2 regions of the Cellulosimicrobium sp. TH-20 genome follow, and region 2 is predicted to be linked to the other one. Evidence: predicted binding sites of a transcription regulator. Region 2 holds the regulator's gene; the other holds the start of a gene.
What was found. Region 2 encodes HrcA, which represses chaperone genes, less so after heat shock. Its sites were predicted from a motif close to TTNGCACTCGNNNNNNNCGAGTGCNAA; they were not measured.
Positions count from the first base shown of each region.

Region 1: B8281_RS15525 (Hsp20/alpha crystallin family protein) is a predicted target of HrcA. The motif match lies at 2,954-2,980, and genes of this name have one in related genera.

Region 1 covers NZ_CP020857.1:3,487,646-3,492,932, forward strand. The annotation lists gene B8281_RS15510 (PP2C family serine/threonine-protein phosphatase) at 1-59, shown strand, start outside; gene B8281_RS15515 (VWA domain-containing protein) at 130-1,413, shown strand; gene B8281_RS15520 (FHA domain-containing protein) at 1,410-2,366, shown strand; gene B8281_RS15525 (Hsp20/alpha crystallin family protein) at 2,374-2,859, opposite strand; gene B8281_RS15530 (biotin transporter BioY) at 3,198-3,911, shown strand; gene B8281_RS15535 (class I adenylate-forming enzyme family protein) at 3,932-5,287, shown strand, end outside.
Region 2 covers NZ_CP020857.1:2,434,719-2,440,005, reverse strand. The annotation lists gene B8281_RS10725 (HIT domain-containing protein) at 1-41, opposite strand, end outside; gene B8281_RS10720 (16S rRNA (uracil(1498)-N(3))-methyltransferase) at 38-850, opposite strand; gene dnaJ (molecular chaperone DnaJ) at 864-1,988, opposite strand; gene hrcA (heat-inducible transcriptional repressor HrcA) at 2,095-3,111, opposite strand; gene B8281_RS10705 (MFS transporter) at 3,191-4,654, opposite strand; gene B8281_RS10700 (DUF3097 domain-containing protein) at 4,810-5,287, shown strand, end outside.

The DNA.
Region 1 (5,287 bases), 1.1 Mb from region 2:
GGTTCTCCCGGGCGTCGTCCGCCACCCCGCCGCCCCCGGCGGACCCCGCCACGGCCTGACGCGCACCGCGCGTCGGGCCCCGACGACCCGATAGCCTGCACGAACACCCGCACCACCGAAGGAGCCCCCATGGCCGAGTTCGCCGCCGAGGTCTACCAGAACGAGTTCCTGTCCGAGGGCGCGACGGACGTCCACGCGATCGTCACCGTGACGTGCCGCGGCGCCGGGAGCGCGGGGAGCGCCGGCGGCGCGGGCGGGGTGGCCGAGATCATCATGGTCGACACGTCGGGGTCGATGTCGGGGCGCAACATCGAGGCCGCGAAGCACGCGGCCCAGGTCGCGGTCGACCAGATCCTCGACGGCACGTGGTTCGCGATCGTCGGCGGCAGCCACGTCGCGAACCGTGCGTTCCCCTACCCGAACGCCCGCATGGCCATGGTGCAGATGGAGCCGGGCGCGCGCGCCGAGGCGAAGCGCGCGATCTCGATGCTCACGCCCGGCGGCGGCACGGCGATGAGCACGTGGCTGCGTCTCGCGGACCAGCTCTTCGCGACGGTGCCGCAGGCGACGCAGCGGCACGCGATCCTGCTCACCGACGGCAAGAACGAGTCCGAGCCCCGCGCCAACCTCTCGGCCGCGGTGCGGGACGTCACGGGCCACTTCCAGTGCGACGCGCGCGGCGTCGGCTCGCGCTGGCAGGTCGACGAGCTGCGCGAGATCTCGACCGCGCTGCTCGGCACGGTGGACCTCATCGCGGACCCGAACGAGATCGCCGCCGACTTCGAGAAGCTCATGCAGACGTCGATGGCGCGCGGCGTCGCCGCGGCCGACCTGCGCGTGTGGGCCCCGCAGGGCTCGCAGGTGCTGTTCGTGCGCCAGGTCGCCCCGACCGTCGAGGACCTCACGCACCGCCGGGCCGAGGTCAACCCGCTCACGGGCGCCTACCCCACCGGGTCGTGGGGCGACGAGTCGCGCGACTACCACGTCGCGGTGCGCGTGGCCTCGAAGCCCGTCGGCTCCGAGCAGCTCGCGGCGCGCGTCCAGCTCGCCGTGAACGGCGAGGTCGTGTCCTCGGGCCTGGTCAAGGCGAAGTGGTCCGACGACGAGTCGCTCACCACGCGCATCAACCCCGAGGTCGCGCACTACACCGGCCAGACCGAGCTCGCCGCGGCGATCCAGGAGGGCCTCGCGGCCAAGGCGTCGGGCGACGAGGCGACGGCGACCGTCAAGCTCGGCCGCGCCGTCCAGCTCGCGCAGCAGACCGGGAACGAGGAGGCGACGTCGCGCCTGCGCAAGGTCGTCGAGATCGACGACGAGGAGCACGGCACCGTGCGGCTCAAGCGCAACACCTCGACGCTCGACGAGATGGCGCTCGACACCGCCTCGACGAAGACGACGCGGGTGCGTCGGTGAGCGCCGTCGTCTGCCCCAACGGGCACCCCTCGGAGTCGACCGACTACTGCGACGTGTGCGGCGAGCCCATCGCCGCGGCGTCGGCACCCGCGACGCCCGCGGCAGGCGCGGCGCCTGCTCCGGGCGGGGCCTCCGCACCGGCGCAGGCGCTCGAGTGCCCGAACTGCGGCTCGCCGGCTCCGGCCGGTGCGCTGTTCTGCGAGAACTGCGGCTACGACTTCACCACCGGCGCCCTGCCCGACCCGGTGGAGCCTGCGTCGGCGCTCTCGCTCGACCCGCCGTCGCGCCCCACGCCGGCCACCCCGGCCGCACCCGCCGCTGCCCCGGCCGCACCGCAGGCGGGCCTCGCGTCGGGCGCGACGCCGCCCCCGCTCCCCGCTCCGGCCGCGTCGCCGGCGTCCGCGGCCACCCCGCCGCCGGGCGCCTCCGCACCGCTCGAGGCTCCGGCGTCGACGCCGGCCGCCGGGACCGCCGCGGGTGCGCAGCCCGACGATCCGGCCGGCCCCGCGCCGTCGGGCGCGCACCTGCCGACGCCGCCCGTGCCCGGGCCGGACCAGTGGGTCGTCGAGATCTGGATCGACCCGGACTGGTACGCGGCCCAGCAGCCCGAGGACCCCATGCCGTCGGCGGGCCTGCCGGGGCTCGTGGTGCTGCGCGAGCGCAGCGTGCTCGTGGGGCGCCCGTCGGTCTCGCGCGGCATCCACCCGCAGGTCGACTGCGGCGCGGACACCGGGGTCTCGCGACGGCACTGCCAGCTCAGCACGGACGGGCAGCGCTGGTGGGTCGAGGACCTGCAGTCCTCGAACGGCACCTACGTGAGCCCCGCGGGCGAACCGCTCCCGACGGACCCGATCCCCGCCGGCCAGCGACGCGAGCTGGCCGACGGGGACCGCGTGTACCTCGGGGCGTGGACGCGCCTCGTCGTCCGCAAGGCGCTCCCGGGCGAGGCGTGAGCCCGGCTCAGCCCTCCGACGTCTGAGGCTCGGCCTCGGCCGTGATCTGGGTCGCCGCGCCGCCCGCGCGGTGCGCGACCTCGATCCGGCGGGGCCGGGCCTCCTCGGCCACCGGGATCGTCAGCGTCAGCACGCCGTCCTCGTACGACGCCGTGATCTTGTCGAGCGCCAGGCCGCGCCCCACCGTGAGCTGGCGTGCGTACGTGCCGGACGGCCGCTCGCGGGCGAGCCACTGGACGTCCGGGTCGGTCCGGGGGCTGCGCTCGGCGCGGATGGTCAGCGTGCGGTCCTCGACGGACACGTCGATCGTGCCGGGATCGACGCCCGGGAGGTCCATCGTCAGCACGTAGTGGTCCCCGGCGCGGAACAGGTCGAGCGGCATGCCGCCCGAGGCCGCCGAGGCCGCGGTCGCGCGGGCGCCGGACGCGAGCTGGCCGACCAGACGGTCCATCGCGTCGAAGGTGCTCGTGAAGGGGTCGGTCATCGCAGCCACACCTCTCACCTCCTCGTCGCACGGTCCCGGACGGTCCGGGACCGGTCGGTGCTCCCGCGAGGCAGGCACCCCGCGGGCGGCTACAGCTCCTGTTTTAGCACTCTCCCCCCGCGAGTGCCAAGAGGTGCGACGCGCCGTGTCGCCCGGCCGGACAGGCCGGGTTGTGCGGCTCCCACACCGACCCCGCGCCCGCGCCCCGGCGCGGTTGGAGGATCCCTCCAACGCCTTGTGCGATCCGTGCACGGCGGGCCGCGGAGGTGGTCGCGAGCGCCGTCGCCCGACGACCGCCGTCCCGGCCAGAGTGGACACGCCCGACCACCGACAGCAGGGAGCCCGCGATGACCGACGCCCGCACGGAGACGCCCGCCGCCACCCCGTCCGCCACGGCGCCCACCGCCCCGGAGGTGCTGCGCGACGCACCGCGGGACGTGCCCGACCGTCGCCGCGGCCGGTTCGCGCTCGACGCCGGCGACGCCGCGCGGGTCGCGACGTTCGCCGCGCTCCTGGCCGCGCTCGGCCTGCCCGGCTCGATCGCGCTGTTCGGCAACGCGGTGCCCGTGACGCTCCAGACGCTGGGCGTCATGCTCGCGGGGGCGATCCTCGGCGCGTGGCGCGGCTCGCTCGCCGTCGCGACGTTCCTCGCGCTCGCCGCGGCCGGGCTCCCCGTCCTCGCGGGCGGGCGCGGCGGGCTCGGGGCGTTCGTCGGGCCGTCCGCGGGCTACCTCGTCGGGTTCCTCGCCGGCGCGGCCGTCGTCGGTCTGCTCGTCGACCGGCTCCGGCGCGTCACGTTCGCGCCCGTGCTCGTCGCGTGCGTCGTCGGCGGGATCGCGGTCGTCTACGCCGTCGGCATCCCGGTGCAGGCGCTCGTCACGGGCGTGCCGCTGCCCACGACCGCGCAGCTCTCGCTCGCGTTCCTGCCCGGCGACCTGCTCAAGGCGCTCGCCGCCGCCGCGATCACGGTGGGCGTCGTGCGGGCCTACCCCGCGGCCCGTCCGGTCGGGCGCACCGGCCGCGTCGACCGTGCCGCGGCCGACGGCCGCCCCGCCTCCTGAACACCTGCGAGAGTGTCCGCGTGCCCGTCGCCCACCAGGTCCTGACGCACGCCGCCGACCCGGCGGTGCGCGACCGTCCCGCCCTGCGCACGCCCGAGCGGTCGCGCACCTACGCCGCGCTCGCCGCGGACGTGCGCGCGGGTGCGACGCACCTGCGCGCGTCGGGCACGCGACCGGGCGACCTCGTCGCCGTGTCGCTGCCGGACCCGCTCGACCTGCTCACGGCGGTGCTGGCCGTCGACCACCTGGGCGCGACGCCGCTCGTGTGCGACGCCGCCTGGCCGCGCGCCCACCGCGCCGAGGTGCTGCGCACGCTCGCGCCGCGCACGTTCGTCGAGGTGCCGCTGCCGCGCGGGACCGGCACCGCCGACGGCGCGGAGCCGACGCCACCGCACGTCCCCGGTCCCGACGACCTCGCGTGGGCCGGGTTCTCGTCCGGGAGCACCGGCCGCCCGCGCGCGGTCGTGCGCACGCGCGCGTCGTGGGCGGGGTCGTTCGACGCGGTCACGCGGCTCCTCGGGCTGCGACCCACCGACGCCGTCCTCGTCCCCGGCCCGCTCGCGTCGTCGCTGTACTGCTTCGCCGCCGTGCACACGCTCGCCGTCGGGGCGTGCGCCGTCCTCACGCGCACCCCGGCCGCGACGACGGCGGCGCTCGCGACGAGCGACGTCGTGCACCTCGTGCCGCAGGTCCTCGACGACGTGCTCGACGCCGTCGCCGCGGGCGCGCCGTCCCGGCTGCGGCACGCGGTCGTCGGCGGGGCGTCGCTCGCGCCCGGGGCGCGGGAGCGGGCGCGGGGCCTCGGAGTCGACGTGCTCGCGTACTACGGCGCCGTCGAGCTGTCGTTCGTCGCCTACGACCCCGACGGGTCGGGGCTGCGCGCGTTCCCCGGCGTGGACCTGGCGGTGCGCCCCCTGCCGTCGGCGAGCGTCGGCGAGGTGTGGGTCCGCTCGCCATGGGTGTCGCGCGGCTACCTCGCGCGCGCCACGGGGCCGCTGCGGCGCGACGGCGCGTGGCACACCGTCGGGGACCTCGCCGACCCGAGGCCGGAGCCGCTCGTGCTGCGCGGCCGGGGCGACGGCGCGATCCTCTCGGGGGGCTCGACGGTCGTGCCCGAGGACGTCGAGGTCGTGCTGCGGGCCGTGCCCGGGGTGCGCGACGTCGTCGTGCTCGGCACGGCGCACCGGCGCCTCGGGGCCGTCGTGACCGCCGTCGTGGAGTGCGACGACCGGTCGGGGCTGCGTGCGCACCTCGAGCGGGTCGCCCGCGCGGCGCTCGCGCCGGCCCAGCGACCGCGGCGCTGGTACGGCACGCGCGCGCTGCCGCGGACGCCGTCGGGGAAGCCCGCGCGCGGCGCGGTGAGCGAGGCCCTCGGC
Region 2 (5,287 bases):
AAGAGGCAGTCCGGGTCGGTGCGCAGGTCGGTGCTCGTCATGCCCCCGAGGCTAGACCACGCGTCCCGGCCACGCCCCAGCGGCCGAGCCGCTCCGCGAGCAGCGCCACGGCCACCGGGCCGGCGGTCGACGTGCGCAGCACGTGGGGCCCGAGCCGCGCCGCGACCGCGCCGGCCGCCGTGAGGTCGGCGAGCTCGCGGTCGGAGATCCCGCCCTCCGGGCCGACGACGACGAGCACCTCGGGCGCGGGCGCGCCGTCCGTGGCCGGACCGGCGGGCAGCCCGACGTCGGCGAGCGGCGTCGTCGCCTCCTCGTGCAGGACGATCGCCCGACCGCCCGCCGCGACGACGTCGACGACCCGCGCCGCGAGGCCGCGCGAGTCGAGCGCGACCTCGACGCGGGGCAGGCGCGCGCGCCGGGCCTGCTTGGTCGCCGTGCGGACGGTCGCGAGCCACCGCGCGCGGGACTTCGCCGCGCGCTCGCCGCGCCACACGACGACGGACCGCTCCGCCTGCCACGGCACGACCGCGTCGACGCCGATCTCCGTCGCCGCCTCGATCGCCATCTCGTCGCGGTCGCCCTTGGCGAGCGCCTGGACGAGCGTCACGACGACGTCCGGCGCCGGCTCGCGGTCCACCTCCTGCACGAGGAGCGTCACGCGGCCCGACTCGGCGTGCTCGACGACGCAGCGCAGCCGGAGCCCGTCGCCGTCGACGACGTCGACGCGCTCCCCCGCGCCGCGCCGCTGCACGACGCCCGCGTGCCGGCCCTCCGCGCCGTCGAGCACGTACCGGTCGCCGGGCGCGACGCCGTCGATCCCCGTCTCGGCGAGGAACACCGGAGCACTCATGCGCGCGCCCCGCTCAGCGGCCGGAGAGCTTGTCGCGCAGGCGCGAGAACACGCCCGGGTGCGCGGCGGCGAGCCGGGGCTCGGGCCGCTCCTCGCCGCGCAGCGCGGCGAGCGAGCGCAGGAGCTGCTCCTGCTCGGGGTCGAGGGCCGTCGGCACCTGGACCTCGATGTGCACGTTGAGGTCGCCGCGCCCGCTGCCGTGCAGGTGCCCGACGCCGAGGTTCTTCAGCGTGACGATCTGGTTCGGCTGCGTGCCGGGGCGCAGGTCGATCTCCTGGAGCCCGTCGAGCGTCTCCAGCTCGAGCACGGTGCCGAGGGCGGCCGCCGTCATGGGCACCTGGAGGGTGCAGTGCAGGTCGTCGCCGCGGCGCACGAACGTGTCGTGGTTGCGCTCGCGGATCTCGACGTACAGGTCGCCCGCGGGGCCGCCGGCCGGGCCGACCTCGCCCTGCGCGGTGAGCTTGATGCGCGTGCCCGTGTCGACGCCCGCCGGGACGTTGACCGTGATGCTGCGGCGGCTGCGCACGCGGCCCTCGCCCGAGCACTCCGCGCACGGCTCGGGGATGACCGTGCCGAAGCCCTGGCACGCGGCGCACGGCGCGCTCGTCATGACCTGGCCGAGGAACGAGCGCGCGACGCGCTGGACCGTGCCGCGGCCGTGGCACACCTCGCACGTGCGGGGCGAGGTGCCCGGACGGCAGCAGGTGCCGCCGCACGTGCCGCACACGACCGCCGTGTCGACCTGGAGCTCGCGCTGCGCGCCGAACGTCGCCTCGGAGAGGTCGATGTCGAGCCGCACGAGCGCGTCCTGGCCGCGGCGGGCGCGCGGGATCGGGCCCTGCTGCGCCTGGGCGCCGCCGAAGAACGTCTCGAAGATGTCCTGGAAGCCGAAGCCGCCGCCCATGGGGCCGCCGCCCCCGCCGCCGGGGGCGCTGGGGTCGACGCCGAGGTCGTACTGCTGGCGCTTCTCCGGGTTGGACAGCACCTCGTAGGCGCGCGCGACGTCCTTGAAGCGGTCGCCCGCCTCCTCGCCCGCGACGTCCGGGTGCAGCTCGCGCGCGAGCTTGCGGTACGCCTTCTTGATCTGGTCCTGGCTGGCGTCACGGGCCACGCCGAGGATCTCGTAGTAGTCGCTCACACGTCACTCTCTGCTGGTGCGGGTCGTGAGGCCGGCGCGGGGCCGGTCGGGAGGGGTCGGGGGTGGTCGTCGAGCGGGCCCGCCGCGGGCGGGGAGACCGCGGGGCTCACGTGCCGAGCACCCGTGACAGGTAGCGCGCGACCGCGCGCACCGCCGCGATGGTGCCGGGGTAGTCCATGCGGGTCGGCCCGATCGAGCCGACGAGCGCGACCGTGTCACCGTCGTTACCGTAACCGGTCGTCACGACGGAGGTCTCCGCGAGGCCCTCGAGCTGGGTCTCGCGACCGATCCGGACGCTCACGCCCGACTCGGCGGCCATCTCGGTGAGCAGCCCGAGCAGGACGACCTGCTCCTCGAGCGCCTCGAGGACGGGGCGCAGCGCGTGCTCGAACCGCATGCCCGCGCGCGCGAGGTTCGCCGTGCCCGCGAGGACGAGGCGCTCCTCGCTCTCCTCCGCGAGCGTCTGGGCGACGAGGTCGCCCACCGCGCGGACGAGCGGGGCGTCGTCGGGGTGGAAGCTCTCGGTCACGGCGGCGAGGCCGGGCGCGAGGTCCGTGAGGCGCTTGCCCGCGGCCGCGGCGTTGAGCCGCGCGCGCACCTCGACGAGCGTGCCCTCGTCCGGCAGGCTCGCGACCTCGAGCGTGCGCTGCTCGACGCGACCCGTGTCCGTGATGATGACGACGAGGAGCCGCGACTCGCCGACGGGCACGAGCTCGAGGTGGCGCAGGCCCGACCGGCTCAGCGACGGGTACTGCACGACGGCGACCTGGCCGGTGAGCTGGGCGAGCAGGCGCCCGGCGCGCGCGATGACGTCGTCGAGGTCCACGCCCTCGGACAGGAAGGTCTCGATGGCGCGCTTCTCCGGCGCGGACAGCGGCTTGACGCCCGAGAGGCGGTCCACGAAGAGCCGGTATCCCTTGTCCGTCGGGATCCGGCCCGCGGACGTGTGCGGCTGGGCGATGTACCCCGCGTCCTCGAGAGCCGCCATGTCGTTGCGGATCGTGGCGGGCGAGACGCCGAGGCTGTGGCGCTCGGTGAGCACGCGCGAACCCACGGGCTCGCGCGTGAGGACGTAGTCCTCGACGATGGCCCGCAGCACCTCGAGCCGGCGCTCCTCGCTCACGTCCACCTCCCGCGTGCCGCACCGTCGCCGCCCGGGCGGGCGTGCGGGAGTCGGCACTCTCGACCTCCGAGTGCCAATCCTACGCGTCCGCGCGGCCCGTCCGGCGGTCCTCCGCTCGTCGCGAACGCAGGTCAAGGAGGCCGACGACGAGCGCGACCGCGACGAGGCCGATCGTCACCAGGAGCGCCCGCCCGGTCGCGTCCGCGGCCGAGTCGCCGCTCGCGAGCCCGCCGTAGTAGACGGACAGGACCACGGAGATCCCGACGGCCGACCCGATGCGCTGACCGAGCTGCAGCATGCTGCCCGCCACCCCGGCCCGGCTCACCGGCACCTCGGACAGCGTGAGCGTCTGGTTCGGCGCGATGACCGTCCCGCTGCCCGCGCCCGCGACGAGCAGAGCGACCGCGAGCGCCGGGCCGACGGCGCCCGGGTCGTCCCCGAGCGTGCGCACGACGACCTCCGCCGCGACCACCCCCACGAGCACGAGCACGACGCCGCCGACGACGAGCTCGCGGCCCCAGCGCGCGACCCAGCGGCCCGAGAACCACGCCGACACGCCCGACGCGACCGCGAACGGCGTGCCGACGAGCCCTGCCTGGAGCGGCGTGTACCCCAGCTCGTCCTGGAGGTAGAGCGTGACGACGAGGAAGATGCCCGTGAACCCGGCGAAGTACGCGAGGCCGAGCAGCGCGCCGTTGCGGAAGGACCCGAGCCCCACGACCTGCGGGTCGAGCACGGCCTCGCCCGTGCGCCGCTGGTAGCGCCGCTCCCACCCGACGGCGGCCACCACGGCGGCCGCTGCCGGCACGAGCCACCACCAGCGCGACGCGTCGTCGCCGCGGCCGGTCGTCGTGACGAACGGCATCATCACGCCGAGGGTCGCGGCGCCGAGCAGGCCCAGCCCGACGAGGTCCAGCCGGCGCGGCCCGCGCGCCGCGCCCGAGCCGGTGCGCGGCGGCCCGGGCACGAGGCGCCACGCGAAGGGCAGGAGCACGGCGACGACGGGGATGTTCACGAGGAACACCCACCGCCACCCCGTCTCCGGGCCCGCCGCGGCGATGATGAGCCCGCCCAGCAGGGGCCCGAGCGCCGTCGAGACGCCGATGGTCGCGCCGAACATGCCGAACGCGCGCCCGCGCTCGTACCCGCGGAACTGCTGCTGGATGAGACCGACGACCTGCGGGTTGAGGACGCCCGCGCTCACGCCCTGGAGCAGGCGCGCGACGCCGAGCCACGTGTCGGTCGGCGCGAGCCCGGACGCGAGGCTCATGAGCGCGAAGCCCACGAGGCCCGCGATGAAGAGCGGTCGTCGTGCGCCCGCGTCGCCCAGGCGCCCGGCGGGCACCAGCGCGAGCCCGAACGCGAGCGTGTAGCCGGCGACGACGAGCTGGAGCTGGGTCGGGCCCGCGTCGAGCGACGACTCGATCGACGGCAGGGCCACGTTGACGATCGACACGTCGAGCGTCGTGATGAAGCCCACCGCGAGGCAGACCGGCAGCACGCGCCAGCGGTTCGGGTCCGGCTCCGCGCGCTGCTGGCTCATCGGTCCGTGGTACCACCCCGCGCCGGGGGCGCGCGCGCCGGGAGCCGCCGTGCGCGGCCGGGCCGGGCGCCCGGGACCTCCCCGCGGGAGGCCGATCCCGCGACGCACGGGGCGATCTCGGTGGTGAGCGGCAGACGCTGGCCTAGGGTGACGCCGTGTCCTTCGACCGCTACGGCTCCGACGTCCTCGGCGGCACGCCCGCCCCCACCCACCACCGCGCGCGGCCCGTGTCGCGCCCGCAGCCCGCGGAGCGCGGCCTCGTCGTCGAGGAGGTGCAGACCGGGTGGGTCGGGGCCGTGGTCCGGGTCGAGAAGTCGGGCGGGATGCACGTCGTCGTGCTCGAGGACCGCGCGGGCCGGACCCGCACGTTCCCGCTCGGGCCGGGCTTCTGGGTCGACGGCGCGCCCGTCGAGCTCACCCCGCCCGTCACCTCCCGCGCCCCCGCCGCGCCGACGCGCACGGCCTCGGGCTCGCGGGCCGTCGTCGGGCAGCGGGCGCGCGTCGCGCGCGGGAGCCGCATCTGGGTCGAGGGCAAGCACGACGCCGAGCTCGTCGAGAAGGTGTGGGGCGACGACCTGCGCGTGGAGGGGGTCGTCGTCGAGCCGCTGCACGGCGTCGACGACCTCGCGGCGG